One region of the Brevibacillus sp. DP1.3A genome, then DNA from elsewhere that is predicted to be linked to it. Evidence: riboswitches for the same ligand, from Rfam matches in the RefSeq annotation. Region 1 holds a riboswitch; each other region holds the start of a gene.
The links. Region 1 has a riboswitch for S-adenosylmethionine ahead of HP399_RS12055 (homoserine dehydrogenase). Riboswitches for the same ligand answer to the same signal wherever they lie in the genome.
Positions count from the first base shown of each region.

Region 2: another riboswitch for S-adenosylmethionine. It lies ahead of mtnK (S-methyl-5-thioribose kinase); the one in region 1 lies ahead of HP399_RS12055 (homoserine dehydrogenase).
Region 3: another riboswitch for S-adenosylmethionine. It lies ahead of HP399_RS01955 (MetQ/NlpA family ABC transporter substrate-binding protein); the one in region 1 lies ahead of HP399_RS12055 (homoserine dehydrogenase).

Region 1 covers NZ_CP085876.1:2,615,012-2,618,287, forward strand. Annotated here, with positions in the region: gene HP399_RS12040 (cyclase family protein) at 1-4, shown strand, start outside; gene HP399_RS12045 (DinB family protein) at 110-625, shown strand; cobalamin riboswitch at 888-1,094, shown strand; gene HP399_RS30985 (hypothetical protein) at 1,253-1,387, shown strand; SAM riboswitch class I at 1,484-1,590, shown strand; SAM riboswitch class I at 1,657-1,768, shown strand; gene HP399_RS12055 (homoserine dehydrogenase) at 1,858-3,123, shown strand; gene HP399_RS12060 (CapA family protein) at 3,186-3,276, opposite strand, start outside.
Region 2 covers NZ_CP085876.1:1,313,412-1,316,687, forward strand. Annotated here, with positions in the region: gene HP399_RS05960 (anti-sigma factor) at 1-1,090, shown strand, start outside; SAM riboswitch class I at 1,187-1,332, shown strand; gene mtnK (S-methyl-5-thioribose kinase) at 1,467-2,696, shown strand; gene mtnA (S-methyl-5-thioribose-1-phosphate isomerase) at 2,693-3,276, shown strand, end outside.
Region 3 covers NZ_CP085876.1:340,226-343,501, reverse strand. Annotated here, with positions in the region: gene HP399_RS01965 (ABC transporter substrate-binding protein) at 1-483, opposite strand, end outside; gene HP399_RS01960 (DUF2294 domain-containing protein) at 681-1,037, opposite strand; SAM riboswitch class I at 1,258-1,360, shown strand; gene HP399_RS01955 (MetQ/NlpA family ABC transporter substrate-binding protein) at 1,462-2,292, shown strand; gene HP399_RS01950 (methionine ABC transporter ATP-binding protein) at 2,335-3,276, shown strand, end outside.

The DNA.
Region 1 (3,276 bases):
ATAATGGTGAGCGTCACCCGCCTGTGAAGATCAGGCGGGTTCGTTCGTATTGGGATGCATGGGGGTATAATTTGTCTAACCAAAATGAATGACGAGGAGTGGGAAATACATGCTCAGACGACCAGATCGCGATGAATACGTTGCTTATTTTGACTATTATATTGGGCTTGTACCTGAGGGGGAGCTGCAAACGATCCTCACACAACAAGGCGAGAGGCAAGTCGCATTATTTTCGTCACTTGCGCCCGAGCAAATGGATTATCGATATGCACCAGGAAAATGGACGGTAAAAGAGGTTTTGGGTCATCTCGTCGATACAGAACGCATCATGAGCTATCGCTTGCTGAGAATCGCGAGAGGAGATCAGACACCCCTCGTTGGTTTTGATGAGAATGCTTTTGTCGAACACGGGTGTTATCAGCTAAGAGACCTCTCAGATTTACTGGAAGAGTATAAGGCTGTTCGGGCTTCCACCATCGCACAGGTCCGCGGAATCTCTCCGGAAGCGTGGTTGCGTACAGGAATTGCCAACGGAAACAAGCTATCTGCAAGGACGTTGGCTTATGTGATTGCAGGACATGAAGCTCACCACACTACCATTTTAAAGGCTCGGTATTTGGGGTAGGTCAGAGCCTCTCCTCGTTTGTCGGCAACAGCTGGACGAATATTTTTCCGGCAAGAGACAGTCCTTTTCTGTTCCCCTGTGGATGAAAGGGAGAGGCTTTCAGAAACAGTCTTGCACACATTGACCACCTATAGGAGCAAACGGAAGTTTAACAGGCTATTCGGGTGGCTTGTGGCGAAAGGAATGGTTACTGACCCACGAGCAATGTTCGCAAAATAAGGGGAAATAAGGTAAAATCTGAGGGTGGTAGTAATAAATGACAATTTCATAGGTGGAAACAGGTTCCTTAGGGCGTAACCAATTCGCCACAAGGATAATAGGGAAGCTCGGTGCAAATCCGACACGGTCCCGCCACTGTAAGAGGGGAGTCAGCGTCCAACAAGCCACTGGTCTATCAAAATAGACGGGGAAGGCGACGCTAGACGATGAACCCATAGTCAGGAGACCTGCCTGTTTCGACAACACTGATAGACCTACGGGAGATAGGGAGGTGTTAGAGATGGCTTGCGAAAAACAGCGAGTGGACAAGTACGTCCCTCCTTTTCTGGCATTTTCTAACGATCGTCACGGTCGAGTGGAAAATGCTCTTTTTATTTTGGGCAGGATAAAAGAAGAGGAGGGTGTGCGATGATGCAACTTTTTATTTGCCAATGGTGCGGATATGTCGAGGAAAAAGAGCTGCCTGAGGAATGCCAGGAGGGCGTGTTTCATTGCACTTGCTGTAGTATGGAAGAGGTAGAAAGCCTGTTCACCCACAACTGAGAAAACCTGGCCAATTCAGATTGCAATCAGAAAAGAAAGAATTTTGTTGACGCTTGCCTTGGAATTTCTTAGAATAAAGCTCAACAGCATAAATGGTTCTTATCCAGAGAGGTGGAGGGTCTGGCCCGATGAAGCCCGGCAACCGTTGCATAATGCGACAAGGTGCCAATTCCTGCGAGACGTTTCGTCTCGAAAGATAAGAAGCGGGTTACTCCATTAGTAGATGAACCTTCTTCTTAGCGAAGAAGGTTTTTTTCAATTTCATATTTTCTTTATCCAGAGAGGTGGAGGGACTGGCCCGATGAAGCCCGGCAACCGTCACGCATATTTTGTGACAAGGTGCCAATTCCTGCAGGACATATACGTCCTGGGAGATAAGGAGGGGGAGCATTATTAGCTGCTAACAAGCCTTCTTCTTATCGAAGATGGCTTTTCTTTTTATCTAAAATTCGGGGTATGGGGTGGTCAGGATGAGTGCAGAAGTGGTACGCGTGGGATTATTGGGATTGGGAACAGTGGGTGGAGGCGTAATCAAAACGATCCGTTCGCAGCAGGAGAAGCTGGCTTCTCGTCTGGGTAAACGAATTGAGATCGTCAAGGCATTGGTGCGTGACTCGGAAAAAGAGCGGGCGGTTCATATCGACCCGGCTTTACTGACAACAGACTTTGAGGATGTATTGAGCAGTAATGTGGATATAGTGGTGGAGGTCATGGGTGGTGTAGAACCTACCTATGACTACGTCCGTGCTTTGATCGAAAAGGGCTGCCATGTGGTAACTGCCAACAAAGAGCTCCTGGCGAAAAAAGGAACGGAGCTAGTCGATTTGGCAAATCAACATCAAGTGCATCTTGCCTATGAAGCGAGTGTGGCAGGGGGCATCCCGATCTTGAGCGTGCTCCGGCAGTTCCTACGCACGAACGATATTCAAGGCGTTCGCGGTATTCTTAACGGAACAACGAACTTCATTTTGACGAAAATGGAGGCAGAGCAGCTCTCCTACCAGGAGGTTCTCAAGCAAGCGCAGGAGCTGGGCTATGCGGAAGCAGACCCTCGTTCGGATGTGGAAGGCTTTGATGCTATGTACAAGTTGTATATCTTGGCACAGCTTGTGTACGGAGAATCGCTGCCCTTAGCAGATGTTGTTCGCAAAGGAATTGCAGATTTGTCAGCAGGTCACATTCGGATTGCGAGCGAGCTCGGGTACCGGATCAAGCTGATCGCGCAGGCCTATCAAGCTGAGAAAGGAATTCGCCTATCTGTTGAACCAACCATGCTTCCGCTGAGCCATCCGTTGGCGCAAATCCACGACGCGTTTAATGCTGTCCAGCTATCCGGCAACATCGTAGGAGACTTGTTGTTTACAGGAAGAGGGGCAGGAGAGCTCCCCACAGCAAGTGCAGTCGTGGAGGATTTGGCCTATTTATTGACACAACCATTCACACCGCATCCTACTTGGAAAGAAAAAACGGCTGACAAAGCTGGAGTCACGGTGGACTCGGTAGAACACGTCCTATGTTATCTTGAGGGCTCGTGTCATACTGCTACGCCAGATCGTGTCTTGCATTTCCTTCAGCAGGCAGGAGTCAACGTGCATAAACTAAAAGTCCAATTCGACTTGGGAGGCGTCTTGCGCGCAGGTTTGATCGTGACAGGAATCAGCGAAGAGCACGAGTCCCTATTGAAAAATGATTTTGGCTTAGAAGTGCGCTGCTTCCCTATTATCGAATCTGCGTAAGTAAGAGGAATCATAAGAAGAAAAGCCGTATTTCTAGTTACCTGGAAACACGGCTTCTTTTGTCAGGAGGCAGTCTCCACCGCTTTTGCACGAGGTTGAATACGCCCTTCACTTTGTATGTCGACACTCTCTGAAATGGATTCAATGCGTTTT
Region 2 (3,276 bases), 1.3 Mb from region 1:
GGAAATAGCCGCTGACGAGGAATACGCACAGCGGTTGGAGAGGCTTTTGCTGGGGGAAGAAACGGGAGCGGGCAACGTGAAGACAAAACAGCCTGAAACGCTGTCGGCTGAAAAACAGCGCGCCATTGTTCGCCGGGGGAAATGGAAAAATCGGTTGAGCAACGCTGGATTCACCATAGTGCTTCCCTTTTTTGCCGGAGTTGTGTTGCTGATTCTGAATGGCTGGGTTGGGTCACTGATGCATGAAGATCTGTTCCGCGTTGCGAAGTCGATGGTTAATTTTACTCAACCAGGTGTTAGTGTAGGCGGGAGTGGCTCGCAGGTGGGATTGTTTTACGGCAATATCAGCATGGAGCTGCGTGAAAGAGTTGGAGCGGAAGAAAAGAACGCTGGCCGCTTTGAAAGCACAAATGTGCTGTGGAAAGTAAACGCTGGGCCGAAATGGCCGGATGGGGTTAGGGAACAGAAGCTGTATTTCCGTTATCCGACAGACGGGGAAATGGTGGATACGGAATCGCGCACTTCACCTGCCTGGACGACGATGGAGAAGCTACCAGAGGGAACGGTTTCTCAGCTTGCGATTTCCTTTGATCGCTTTCTGACGTACGAGGAGTACTATGAATTGGTTTCGAGCCATGTTTCCTCTTCGGGACAAGATACAGTTTGGTTTGCCGTAGACACAGGGATCGAGACCAAAGAGAGTCAAGAGGGACAATTGATGTTAGGACCGGGAAAAGTATGGGGTTTTGCAGAAAGGGAGCTGAATTATGGTGGCCCTATTCTTGTAAACGGGGAAGGGGATAGGCGGATGGCGACTTATCTGAACGAAATGAAGTATTTGTCCGAGCAAGAAGGTTTGACTCGCGATATCGGCAGATCCTTGTTATTTCGTAGCGACCCGCAAATTACAGAACGATACAACTACATGCAACAAAACGGAGTGCGAATCTATGGCGCTGTCCTGACCGGACCTACGAAAGAACTGCTTAAGCTCAAGACCGAAAAGTCGATAACAGCAGCGTTTTTAGGCAAAGTAGACTGGTGGAATTGGGATACCCCTTCGGCATCGGGAACTCATCACACCTACTAATTGCAAGGTGCGAATTTTTGCACAAAAGGGTGTTGACATCGTGGAAGCGTTGGTTGTATGATTCAAACTAAATCAAAAACCGAATACGATTTGGATACCTTATCCAGAGAAGGTGGAGGGACTGGCCCGATGATACCCGGCAACCGACATGACGCCATTCAGACGCGACAAAGCGACTGATTGACAGGCGACATGCACGGTGCTAATTCCTGCAGAAACAAAAGTAGTCTGGAAGATAAGGGGGACATCAACACGGTTCTTACACGTGACGACACGACCTCTTTTCTTCGGGAAAAGAGGTCTTTTTATTGCTCCAGGTACTCAAACAAAACAAATAGAGATAGAGAAAAAATACGTAGAGGGGAGTTTTGGAATCATGGCATATCGCGCATTGACTGAACAGGAAGCAGTGGAGTACGTAAAAGGAATACCGGGTCTTTTTAGCGAAGGAGCAGAGCTGATCAGCCGCGAAATCGGGGATGGCAACCTCAATCTGGTTTTTGACATTCAGGAGCCAGCATCCGGTAAGAGTGTCATTGTCAAACAAGCGCTGCCTTTTGCCCGCGTCGTGGGAGAATCTTGGCCGCTTACGATTGATCGGGCTCGCATCGAGAGCGAGGCACTCCGCATTCAGCACAAATACGTTCCAGACCTGGTGCCGCAGGTGTATCATTTCGACGGGGAGCTTGCGTTGACTGTCATGGAAAACGTCGGGGACCATATCATCATGCGCAAAGGTCTGATCGAAGGAAAGCGGTACCCGCTATTCGCGAAGCAAATTGGTCGTTTTCTCGCGCAAACCTTGTTCTTTACATCCGATCTGGGCGCTCATCCGTACGATAAAAAAGCGCTAGTCGGAACATTCATAAATCCAGAATTATGCAAAATCACAGAAGACCTCGTCTTTACCGATCCGTATGAAAATGCGCCTACCAACGACTTCAACCCGTTGATTCGCCGGGAAGTCGAGGCGATTTGGAACAACAGGCCGCTGAAGCTGGAAATCGCCAAGCTGAAATACGATTTCCTTACTCGCTCAGAAGCGCTGCTACATGGTGACCTGCATACCGGAAGTATTTTTATCACGGAAAACAGCCTGAAAGCAATCGATCCAGAGTTCGCTTACTATGGCCCAATCGGTTTTGACATCGGGGCGGTCATTGCCAATCTATTGCTCAACTACGCAGGACAACACGGTTTACAAAAAGATCAAGGAGAACGGGAAGCGTACCGCGAATACTTACTGGAAACGGTCGAGGATGTCTGGAATGAATTCGTTTCGCAATTTGTTCAGCTCTGGCACAAGCACGCCAAAGAGCGCAGCGCCCATGTCGAAGGGCTGTGGCAAAGCTACGTGAAGCGCTTGATTCAGGATACAGCAGGCTATGCCGGATGCAAAATCTTGCGCCGTGTCATCGGCTTGGCAGGCGTAGCGGACCTGAATGCCATTGAAGATGACCAGACTCGCGCAGAAGCAGAGCGTCTGGCTCTCTCGATTGGAGAAGCGCTGATTCTCGGTCGCGGCGGCATAGACGAATCGACAGATATCACGGACATCGTACGCACTGTGACCGAACGTTACTATCAGGAGGCAACGACAGTATGACAACCAGCACCCAATTGGCACCTGTTAAGTGGGAGAATGACGCACTGGTCTTGCTTGACCAGACGCGTTTGCCAGTAGAAACAATCTATTTGAACTTGACTACCTCCGAGCAAGTATGGGGTTCCATTCGTCGCTTGGAAGTGCGTGGCGCACCGGCGATTGGCATGGCAGCAGCTTACGGGCTCTACCTGGGCATTCGTGGCAGTGAAGCGAGTAACTACGACGAGTTTTGGCAGGAACTGAACCAGCAGGCAGACTATCTGGGCTCTTCCCGTCCGACAGCCGTGAATCTGTTCTGGGCGTTGGATCGAATCAAAGCTCGTGTTGAAACAGAAAGCGGAGCTTCGATTGCCGAATTGAAGGCAGCAGTGCTCGATGAAGCACTGACGATTCAAAAGGAAGATGCTGAAGTATGCCGGACCATCGGAGAGCATTTGCTCACTCTGTTGCATGACGGTATGGGAATTCTCACGCACTGTAATCCAGGGGCATTGGCTACAGCAGCGTACGGTACGGCTACCGCTCCGTTTTATTTGGCAAAGGAACGCGGTTGGAATCTGAAGGTGTACGCAGACGAAAC
Region 3 (3,276 bases), 2.3 Mb from region 1:
ATCCTTGATCTCTGTTTTCACGAGTTTTGGATTATAGGCAATCCCGAATTGGCCAATCGTGTAAGCTGGACCGTACTCCTCGCCCAGTGGTGCTTTGGCGATGTCGTAGATTTGATCCAGGTTCGGGATGCGGCTGCGGTCGATTTTTTCAAATGCGCCACTCTCAATCCCTTGCTGTGCATAGTAGTCAGAGAGGTAGATCAAGTCTACATCGGAGCTTCCTTGGCGAATTTTGTTCAGTCGTTCTGCGTTGTTCCCGATTTCCAGCACGATTTTCACGTTATGTTCTTTTTCAAACGGCTCATATACTTCTTTGCGGAAAAAGTCTTCGGAAAAGCCCCATGTGGAGATGACCAGCTTTTGTGGCTCACCCTTGGCTTCACCGCCAGCTCCTCCCGCTTGTGGTTGATCATTGCTGCCACAGCCAGCGAGAGCCAGTGACATCATAGAAAAAGACAGAATTCCAGCAAGTAATTTTTTCATCGTAATTCTCCTCCAGTTGGGTTCATTTGATGACAAAATATGGTGATACAATAAAAAGAAAAGTACCCTTGATTAGAACGTATCATTCTAAACAAGAGCACTTTTCTTCGTAAACAAAGAGAAGTGACACCCGTTTTTACGCAAAGTCTACGGTCTCCTCTTAAGATAGATCAAAAGAGAAAATCCGAACGATTGCGTCAGGTATTCAGTTCTGATTCAGCTAAAATAACATTCGTGATCGCCCACTGCGTAGGCGCATCATAGTCCCGTAGCACAGCTTCCAACGGCAACCCCATCTCTACTTCCAGTCGCTCTCGCAGTTTCTTCTTATAAAGAAGGGACATCCGAAAATCGACTTCGAGCTTGAGGGCCGGTGCTTCTCCTTCTAACGCTTCTGAGCGCGGAGAGCGGCGATGCTTGGCTTGGAACGTAATCATCTGATTTTCAATCGTGACTCGGAGCAATGTCGTTCCAAATCCGAACAACTCTTTTGCTATCTCATTATAGATGGCAGACAGCTTTTTTCTGGTTTCATTGGAGTCCACTAGAGTCATGTCATCACCTGCGATAGCTGGTATCGGGTTCATTCGCTCTCATTATACAAATGATTTTCCGATTCTTCAATAGAATATTCGTATTTAGATCAATTTCACATTTTTCCACCAAGTCATTCGTTTGCAAAAACAGTTGACACCTAAAAAATCAGTCGTTATAATCCAACTATCCAAATAAGAATTAACAACAATGTTTGGAATGATAATTTCATAGCACATTCTCTTATGAAGAGAGGTTGAGGGACTGGCCCTATGACACCTCGGCAACCTATCGCAAACGATACGGTGCCAAATCCAGCGGAATTTATTCCGACAGATAAGAGAGGTATTGTTGCAGTGTGGATACATACTCGCAGTTTTCGCCTCTTCTGTCGGAAGAGGCTTTTTCTATTCCATCTTACATCCAGAGAAAAGGGGTATTTTCATGAAAAAGACTGGTCTACTGCTCACTACACTACTGCTCGCTGCATCGCTCGTAACGGCTTGCGGCGGTAAACAAGAAGCTGCACCTGCTAACGGCGGCACTGCTGCTGAGCAAACCTCACTCAAGGTGGGCGTCACTGGCGGCCCGCACGAAGAAATTCTCAACAAAGTAAAAGAAGTCGCCAAAGGCAAAGGGCTCGACGTCGAAGTCGTCGTTTTCAACGATTACGTACAGCCGAACCAAGCTCTCGATAAAGGAAATCTCGATGTAAACAGCTTCCAAACCATCCCGTTCTTGGCGAAGTTCAATCAAGATCACAAAACAAAGATCGTCGAGGTCGGAAAAACCGTCACGTACCCGATGGGCCTGTACTCCACCAAGCATAAAAAAGTCGAGGACATCCCTGCTGGCGGCGTTGTCGGCATTCAAAACGACCCGACCAACCGAGCACGCGCCCTGCTACTCTATCAGGCAGCTGGCTTGATTAAGCTCAAGGATGGCGTGGGTGACAACGCAACACCACTGGACATCGTAGAAAATCCAAAAAATTTGCAATTCAAAGAGCTGGAGGCTGCTTTCCTGGCGCGCTCGCTGAGCAACGTAGAAGTCGCTTCGATTAATACGAACTTCGCAATGGAAGCTGGCTACTCCCCGCAAAAAGATGCGATCTTCGCTGAGACAGCTGACTCTCCATATGTAAACATTTTGGCAGTCAACGAAACCAACAAAGACAACCCCGCTGTCAAAAAACTGGTGGACATCTACCGCTCGGAAGAAGTGAAAAAATTCATCGACGAACGTTTTGAAGGAGCTGTACTGCCGTCCTGGTAAGATCGACGCCAGGAACATCAAGAACAACAAGGAGAACTCGTTATGATACAGCTAACCGATATTCATAAGTCGTATCAAGTAGGAAACAAGCAGGTAGAAGCATTGAAGGGCGTATCCCTGCAGGTGGAAAAAGGGCAAATCTACGGGGTTATCGGCTTTAGCGGAGCGGGGAAAAGCACCCTGCTCCGTACCATCAACCTGCTGGAGAAGCCGACTAGCGGTTCTGTGATCGTCAATGGCCAGAACATGCTGACCCTCAAGGAAAAAGAGCTGCGGCAAGCTCGCAAAAAGATCGGGATTATTTTTCAACACTTCAACCTGCTCTCTTCCTATAATGTCTTTGACAATGTGGCGGAAATCTTGCGGATGAATCGCGTCCCCAAAGATGTCATTAAGCGCAAGGTAGAAGACCTTCTCGGCTTGGTTGGCTTGTCTGATAAAGCAAACGCTTATCCTTCTCAGCTATCCGGTGGACAAAAGCAACGGGTGGGCATCGCTCGTGCGCTTGCGACTGATCCGGAAATCCTGCTCTGTGACGAAGCAACTTCCGCTCTCGACCCGCAGACGACCGAATCGATTCTGGAGCTGTTGCTCGACATCAATCGAAAGTTCAACCTGACAATCGTGCTGATTACACATGAGATGCAGGTCATCAAAAAAATCTGCGATCAGGTAGCCATCATGGAAAACGGTGTCGTCATCGAGCAAGGCTCTGTTCTGGATGTTTTCAGCAATCCGCAAGAGCAAACGACCCGTAATTTTATCAAAACGGTTTTCGACGATCAGGTACCACAGGAGATTTTGTCCAAAATAAAAGAAACCGGACCCGTTTCCAAAATTGTTCGCGTTGCCTTTCGCGGGGATGCTGCTCTCGATCCTGTTCTAGGAACACTATCTGCACGTTTTCCGATTAGTACCAATCTGTTGTATGGCTCGATTACGACCATAAAAGGAACAGCGCTCGGCATTCTGCTTTTGCACATA